DNA from 2 places in the Pseudomonas sp. LjRoot71 genome. Region 1 is predicted to be linked to the other one. Evidence: predicted binding sites of a transcription regulator. Region 1 holds the regulator's gene; the other holds the start of a gene.
What was found. Region 1 encodes LexA, which represses DNA repair genes until DNA is damaged. Its sites were predicted from a motif close to CTGTNTNNNNANACAG; they were not measured.
Positions count from the first base shown of each region.

Region 1 (4,211 bases):
GTTCTTCGGTTGCACCAACAGCGAGTGCAAAAACACCCGCAAACTGCTGAAGAGCGGTGAAGCGGCTCCGCCGAAAATGGACCCGGTGAAGATGCCGGAGCTCAAGTGCGAGAAGGTCAACGATACCTACATCCTGCGTGATGGTGCTTCGGGGCTGTTCCTGGCTGCCAGCCAGTTCCCGAAAAACCGCGAAACCCGCGCGCCGCTGGTGCTTGAGCTGATCCCGCACCGTGATGAGATTGACCCCAAGTACCACTTCCTGCTTGATGCGCCGAAGAAAGACCCGCAAGGTCGGGCTGCGGTGATCCGTTACAGCCGCAAGACCAAGGAGCAATACGTGCAGACCGAAGTTGACGGCAAACCGACCGGCTGGCGCGCGTTCTTTGATGGCAGCAAGTGGAAAGTCGAAGACAAGAGCTGATCTGATTAGGTGCGCGCCTGCCGCTTGCAGGCGCGCGTATGCTTATCCGATCCGCGCTGGAGGGTGCCGCGATGGCCCATGAACTCTATACCCGTACCAACCAGAAAATTTTCTACGCTGGCCTGGCGCTGGAGTCCTGGCGCAAGGCCGAGCAGGCGCAGAGTCTGAATTCGCTGGCATTGATCCAGGCTGAGCGTGAGGCTGCGCTGTTTCACCTGTATGGCGCCTTGCTCGGCTTGTGCCATGAGATTGCCGGCTATTACCGGCTGGCCGATAGCACGGCTCCACGGGCTGAGAGCTTTCTGACCCAGGCCGTGCTGGAGGTTGCGCCGAGCCAAGAGCTGGGCGAGCTGGTTGAGTTGGCGCAAACCCCTGATAGCTGGCTGTCCCAACTGCTCAAGGCTTATACCGAGCTGTTTCAGCCGCCCCAGGCATCCAGAAAAGCCAAGTTGGATCCGGCTACTCCGTTGATTACTGCGGTGAGTCTGGATGAAGAAAGTGAGCCGCTGGCCCATCAGGCCCTGGAAGCCTGGCGCCAGCAGCTGAAGGCGCTGGCACAGCGCTTTCGCGAAACCCTGAGCGAGTGGTAACTCGCCGATTGGATCGGCGGACTAGGGTGCGCCTTGGTGGGCTGTTACACTAGACTCCTTTCGTGGAGAACCAAGCCAATGCCTACATCCTTCCTGGAAATTGTCGAACTGCCTGATGGGCGCATAGCCCTGCGCCGTGCCGAGGATGAAGAGTCGTTGGTGGTGCTGGATTTCTCTGCCGACGCCAAGGCATTCCTGCAGGGTCAGCATGTTGAAGTCGCCAAGGCCATGCTTAATGTCGGCGTGCAGATGGCTGGACGTCTGGCTGAGAACAATTTCCAGCAGGAAGAAGGGCCGCGGGTTCTGCACTGATGGCTGATTGGCTAGGCCCTACCGGGCAGGTGATAAGTGTGGCTGCTGTTTGCATGTATGGCTTCAGGCTGACTCGCACAGTCCTTGTGTGCTGCTTTTTGCCAATTATCCCAGACTGATATTCAGGCTTTGCGCCTTGCCCTGTCGAGCTGCCTGTTCAAGCTGCTGCCGTACCTGACGTTCCAGCGGGTGCAGCCAACTGACTACGGTATGACTGCGCCCCAGCGTCAGGGCTTGTTGCGCCAGTTCCAACGCGCTTTGGGCGCCGCGAGGGTGCAACAGCAGAATGCGTTCGCGGTTCAGGCCAGCCTCACGTAACCAGGTCTGGGTTAGGCTTGAAGGCGGGGCAATCAAGGTTAGCCAGCGCTCATCATGGTTATCGCTAAGCTCACGCAGAATTGGCGCTAGAAGGTTCAGGCAGTGCCCGGCTGCGCCGCGTAGCGACAGCTCACTGAACGCCTCTGTCTCATCATCCTGCCAAGGCAGCTCAGTGCTATCGGCAAGTAATGGTGTCACCGTCGATGCCAGAAATGCATCGAACAAAGGCAGCTGTGTACGGTTCAGTGAATGTGGGAACTGCATAGATCCTCCACTAGCAGGTGGTTGAAAACTACCTGCGTTGTCGATACTGCGTTAAAAATGCCCTCGGCAAACCGGTTGAGGTTAACGCGCTTCAGCGCAGCTCGAAGGGCGAGCGAAGCGAGTAATGCTCATTTACAGCCGTAAACTCTGCTTCCCCGGCTATTTTTTCCTTGTCTCGCCTGCCTCGGCTCGAGCTTCCTACTTCGCTCTACCTCCTGCATCCATGCAGGTGTCGCCTACGTTTTCAGCGGCCTGCTAGCGGCGGATAACGCCGACGCTCAGACCTTCAATAATCAGATCCTGTTCTTCCAAATTTACTTCGATCGGTTCGAATTCCGGGTTTTCCGCAATCAGCCAGACCTTGTTGCCCTCGCGTTTGAAGCGTTTGACGGTGACTTCGTCGTCGATGCGCGCTACCACGACTTGGCCATTGCGGGCTTCACGAGTGGTATGTACGGCCAGCAGATCACCGTCGAAGATACCGATGTCCTTCATGCTCATGCCGCGTACACGCAGCAGGTAGTCGGCTCTGGGATGGAAGAACTCCGGGTTGATCTGGCATGATTCCTCAACATGTTGCTGCGCCAGAATTGGCGCGCCGGCGGCGACTCGGCCGATGACCGGCAAGCCTTCCTCTTCTTCGGCGTTGGGTTCGAAACCGGGGATGCGAATACCACGCGAAGCGCCAGGGGTCATTTCGATTGCGCCCTTGCGGGCGAGGGCCTTGAGATGTTCCTCGGCCGCGTTGGGCGACTTGAAACCTAGAGCCAGAGCGATTTCCGCCCGGGTAGGCGGATAGCCATTGTCTTCAAGGCATTGCTTGATGAAGGCGAGAATTTCAGCTTGGCGCGGCGTCAGTTTTAGCATGGTCGGCTCTGTTTTTTTGTACAGTGACTGGGATTATATACAGTGATCGGCGATTGGCAATCCTTGTGTTCTGATCTCTACTCAATGCACTTCCCACCAGTCTGAGGTGCTGCACTGTTACTCGGGCCGCATGCGGGTCGTCTAGCTTGAGTTGATGCGGCTGTTTGCAGGATGCGTGTGACCACCCGGCCACAAGATGGTTTGCCCGGCTTGACAAGGCGGGCGGCTGAAACGTATGTTTCAAACAAGTGTTTGTTCAGATGAAAAGAGTCATGGCCCAGTCGGAAACCGTTGAACGCATTCTCGATGCGGCAGAGCAGCTTTTTGCGGAGAAGGGTTTCGCAGAAACCTCTCTGCGTTTGATCACCAGCAAGGCCGGCGTCAATCTGGCTGCGGTGAACTATCACTTCGGTTCGAAGAAAGCCCTGATTCAGGCAGTGTTCTCGCGATTTCTCGGACCATTCTGCGTCAGCCTGGAACGCGAGCTGGATCGGCGTCAGGCCAAGCCTGAGGTCAAGGTCAGCCTGGAGGAATTGCTCGAGTTGCTGGTCGAGCAGGCGCTAGCGGTGAAGCCGCGCAGTGGTAACGATCTCTCCATCTTCATGCGTCTGCTCGGTCTGGCCTTCAGCCAGAGTCAGGGCCACCTGCGTAAATATCTGGAAGAAGTCTACGGCAAGGTGTTCCGCCGCTACATGCAGCTTGTTCATGAGGCTGCTCCGCGTATTCCGCCGTTGGAGCTGTTCTGGCGTGTGCACTTCATGCTCGGTGCGGCAGCGTTCAGCATGTCCGGGATCAAGGCTCTGCGTGCGATGTCGGAAACCGATTTCGGTGTGAATACCTCGATTGAACAGGTGATGCGCTTGATGGTGCCGTTCCTGGCTGCCGGCATGCGTTCGGAAACTGGCCTGACTGATGAAGCCCTGGCCAGTGCGCAGCTCAAGCCGCGTACCAAGACCAGCGTCACACCTAGCAAAGTTTGACTGCCGCAGGTGGGCTTGGCGGATGCGATCCGCTAAGCTAGCCGCCCATGGTTACCCTCGATTTTTTGCATATCTCCCTCGCTGATCAGCGTCTGTATGGCTTTGCCAACGGTCAGCTGCAGTTGCGTCTGGATGTCTCCACGGCCCTCAAGGGTGCGGGTGAGCAAAATGGCTCCGGCTGTACGCCGCGTGGCTTGCACGTGGTGCGGGCGAAGATCGGTGATGGTTTGCCGAGCGGGGCCGTATTGCGTGGCCGACGCTGGACGGGCGAGGTCTGGACGCCCGAATTACATGCGCAGTTTCCCGGGCGTGACTGGATTCTCACGCGCATTCTCTGGTTGAGCGGTTGTGAACCTGGGCGTAATCGTTTGGGCGCTGTCGACACCTTTCGTCGTTATATCTATCTGCACGGTACGCCGGACAGCGAGCCTATGGGCGTTGCGCTGTCGCATGGTTGCG
Region 1 covers NZ_CAXURA020000001.1:3,829,364-3,833,574, forward strand. Annotated here, with positions in the region: gene topA (type I DNA topoisomerase) at 1-421, shown strand, start outside; gene ACSQ17_RS18040 (DUF6586 family protein) at 493-1,011, shown strand; gene ACSQ17_RS18045 (hypothetical protein) at 1,090-1,323, shown strand; gene sulA (SOS-induced cell division inhibitor SulA) at 1,429-1,905, opposite strand; gene lexA (transcriptional repressor LexA) at 2,161-2,772, opposite strand; gene ACSQ17_RS18060 (TetR/AcrR family transcriptional regulator) at 3,045-3,752, shown strand; gene ACSQ17_RS18065 (L,D-transpeptidase family protein) at 3,800-4,211, shown strand, end outside.

Region 2 (4,211 bases), 2.8 Mb from region 1:
TCGGCCAGGTCGAATTTGCCCAGCGACTTGTTACCGCTGGCCTGCTTACGCTCACCTTGCAGCACGTGAATGGTCACCGCGCCCTGGTTGTCGTCAGCAGTGGAGAACACCTGCGACTTTTTGGTCGGGATGGTGGTGTTCTTTTCGATCAGCGCAGTCATCACGCCGCCCATGGTTTCGATACCCAGAGTCAGCGGGCTGACGTCCAGCAGCAGTACGTCCTTGACGTCACCAGCCAGTACCGCGCCCTGAATGGCTGCACCCATGGCTACGGCTTCGTCGGGGTTGACGTCCTTGCGGGCTTCTTTGCCGAAGAAGTCAGCCACGGTTTTCTGCACCAGCGGCATACGGGTCTGACCACCGACCAGAATCACGTCGTTGATCGAACCCACGTCGATGCCGGCATCTTTCAGTGCGATGCGGCAAGGCTCGATGGTGCGCTGCACCAGGTCCTCAACCAGGGCTTCCAGCTTGGCGCGGGAAATCTTCACATTGAGGTGCTTCGGCCCGCTCGCGTCTGCAGTGATGTACGGTAGGTTGACGTCGGTCGACTGACTGGAAGACAGCTCGATCTTGGCCTTCTCAGCAGCTTCTTTCAGGCGCTGCATGGCCAGCGGGTCACCCTTGAGGTTCATGCCGCTTTCTTTCTTGAACTCGTCAACGAGGTAGTCGATCAGACGAATGTCAAAGTCTTCACCGCCAAGGAAAGTGTCACCGTTGGTGGCCAACACCTCGAATTGGTGCTCGCCATCGACTTCAGCGATTTCGATCACCGACACGTCGAAGGTACCGCCACCCAGGTCATAGACGATCACGGTGTGGTCGCCCTTGGCCTTGTCCATACCGTAGGCCAGCGCGGCGGCGGTCGGTTCGTTGATGATGCGCTTGACGTCCAGACCGGCAATACGACCGGCATCCTTGGTGGCCTGGCGCTGGCTGTCGTTGAAGTAAGCCGGAACAGTGATCACAGCCTCAGTAACCGCCTCACCGAGGTAGTCTTCGGCGGTCTTCTTCATCTTCTTCAGCACTTCGGCGCTGATTTGCGGCGGTGCCATTTTCTGGCCGTTAACCTCAACCCAGGCGTCACCGTTGTCCGCCTTGGCGATCTTGTACGGCACCATCTGGATGTCTTTCTGCACGACATCCTCTTCAAAACGACGACCGATCAGACGCTTTACCGCGTACAGGGTGTTGTGCGGGTTGGTCACTGCCTGGCGCTTGGCCGACTGACCGACCAGGATTTCGCCATCATTGGCGTAAGCGATGATCGACGGCGTGGTGCGTGCGCCTTCGGCGTTCTCGATAACCTTGACGGTGCCGTTTTCCAGAATAGAGACGCAGGAGTTGGTGGTCCCCAGGTCGATACCAATAATTTTGCCCATATTCACTCTCCCGAAACTTTGATAATTCCGTCGCTGTAACTGATCAGCGGCGGTAGCACTAAAACGCTTGACTGTTTAATGGGGGCTGCTTGACGAATTTCAAGCCTGCTCATCAATCGATGGCGGCGCTTCGGCCGGCGCCTTGCTGACCACCACCATGGCGGGGCGCAGCAGGCGACCGTTAAGCAGATAGCCCTTCTGGAACACCTTGAGCACGCTGTTGGGCTCAACATGGGTGCTTTCCTGCAACGCCATGGCCTGGTGATGCTCAGGGTTGAACGGCGCACCGTGCGGATCAATCGCCTCCAGCTGGAAACGCTTGAGGGTGTCGTGGAACAGCTTGAGCGTCAGTTCCATGCCTTCACGCACCGCCTTGATCGCCTCATCGTCCGGATTCGACAGCTCAAGACCACGTTCCAGGCTGTCCACCACCGGCAGCAGGTCGTTGGCAAATTTTTCCAGGGCGAACTTGTGCGCCTTCTCGACATCCTGCTCGGCGCGGCGGCGCACGTTCTGCAGATCGGCAGCCATGCGCAGCGACTGATCCTGCGCAGTGGCCAGTTGCTCTTCCAGCGCTTGCACGCGGGCAACCAGGTCATCGCCCGCAGCCGCGTCGGCAGCTTTTTGTACGTCGGGGTTCTGCGTATCCAGGGTCTGTTCGTCAGCCATGCGTCTCTCCTCTTGAAATTCGACGCGAGCCTCAACTCACGTGTCTGACCGCTATATGGGGCCAAAAAATGTGGTTTCAAGGACCGCGGATGGATTGTCAGCCCACAAAAAAACACTGTATAAATAACCAGACATGAACTTGGGAGGCCCTCACCATGCTGGTGCACCTGTCCGTACACAACTACGCCATCGTTGAACACCTTGATCTAGAGCTGGACACCGGCATGAGCGTGATCAGCGGCGAGACCGGTGCAGGCAAATCGATCATGCTCGACGCCCTCGGCCTGACCCTGGGTGATCGCGCTGACAGTGGCGTGGTACGACCCGGCGCGGACAAGGCCGACATCCTCGCCAGCTTTGACCTGGCCGATATCCCCGAAGCCCGGGCCTGGCTGGCCGAACGCGATCTGGACAATGACGGCCCCTGCATCCTGCGCCGAGTGATCACCGCCGAAGGCCGCTCGCGCGGCTATATCAATGGCGCCCCCTGCCCACAAGGTGACCTCAAAGCCCTGGGCGAACTGCTGATCGACATCCACAGCCAGCATGAACACCAGTCGCTGCTCAAGGCCGACACCCACCGCCGTCTGCTCGACGAGTACGCTGGCAGCCAGGAGCTGGCGCGCCAGGTGCAACTCGCCGCGCAGCGCTGGAAGCAGACGCGCAACGAACTGGAGCGCGTTTCCAATATCGGCGACGAACAGCGTGCCCGTCACCAACTACTCAGCTATCAGTTGGAAGAACTCGACAACTTGGCCCTGGGCGAAGACGAACTTGAGCAGCTAGAACAAGAACACAAGAACCTGACCAACGCCGAAAGCCTACTCAGCGCCTGCCGCCTGGTGATCGAACAATGCAGCGAGAATGATGCGGGCAACGTGCTGTCCGCCCTGACCAGCAGCCTGAATCGCCTCGGCGCATTCAAGGGCCAGCCAGGCGCCCTGAGCGAAGCCAGCAACCTGCTGGCCAGCGCACAAATCCAGATCGAAGAAGCGGTTGGTGAGCTCAATCGTTTCCTCGACCACTTCGAGGCTGACCCGGAACGCCTGCAACAGATGGAAGAACGCCTGGACGCGATCTACACCCTGGCGCGCAAACACCGCATTCAACCCAGCGAACTGAGCGCGATGCAGCAGCAGCTGTTCGAAGAACTGGAGAGCCTGAATGCCGATGACCAGGCCGCCGAACGCCTGAGCGAAGAATTGGCCGCTTTTGAACGACACTACCAGGAAAAAGCCGCCGAACTGAGCGCGTTGCGCCATAGCGCTGCCAGCCAGCTGGCCAGCGCAGTCGAACAAGAAATGCAGACCCTCGGCATGCCCGGCGGACGCTTCACCATCAAGCTGACGACCAACACCAGCAGTGAGCCGCAGCCTAATGGTCTTGAGCAGCTGGAATTTCTGGTCAGCGCCAACCCCGGCCAACCGCTGAAAGCCCTGGCCAAAGTAGCCTCAGGCGGTGAACTGTCACGCATCAGCCTGGCGATTCAGGTGATCACCGCACAAACCTCGCGGGTGCCCACACTGGTTTTCGACGAAGTCGATGTGGGTATCGGCGGCCCCACCGCTGAAGTGGTCGGGCAACTGCTGCGCCGCCTCGGTGAACGCGGTCAGGTGCTGACGGTTACCCACTTGCCGCAGGTTGCCGCACAAGGCCATCAGCACCTATTCGTGCACAAGGTACGTGACAGCGATGCCACCCGTACCGCGGTCAGCAAGCTAACTCCCGCCGAACGCGTCGAGGAAATCGCACGCATGCTCGGCGGCGTTGATCTCACCGAAGAGTCCCTGGCCCACGCGCGACAAATGGTCAGCAGCGCCCAAGCCTGATCAATCCGCCACAATGCAAAAAGGCGACCCGAGGGTCGCCTTTTTCATAGCAGTCGCAATCAGCTTTTCTTGCGTACGTACAGCACCAGATTGTGATCGACCAGCTCAAAACCGTGCTCTTTGACGATTTCTTTCTGACGTCTCTCGATCTCGGGATCAAAGAACTCGATCACCTCACCCGAGTCGACGCATACCATATGGTCGTGGTGCCCGCTGTCAGCCAGTTCAAATACTGCGTGACCGCCATCGAAGTTGTGGCGCACCACCAGACCCGCGGCTTCGAACTGAGTCAGTACACGGTAAACAGTGGCCAGGCCAACATCGTCGCCCG
Region 2 covers NZ_CAXURA020000001.1:1,011,472-1,015,682, forward strand. Annotated here, with positions in the region: gene dnaK (molecular chaperone DnaK) at 1-1,382, opposite strand, end outside; partial or broken gene grpE (nucleotide exchange factor GrpE) at 1,482-2,054, opposite strand; gene recN (DNA repair protein RecN) at 2,207-3,880, shown strand; gene fur (ferric iron uptake transcriptional regulator) at 3,940-4,211, opposite strand, start outside.
Region 2: a site for LexA is predicted at 2,167-2,182, ahead of recN (DNA repair protein RecN). Genes of this name have one in related genera too.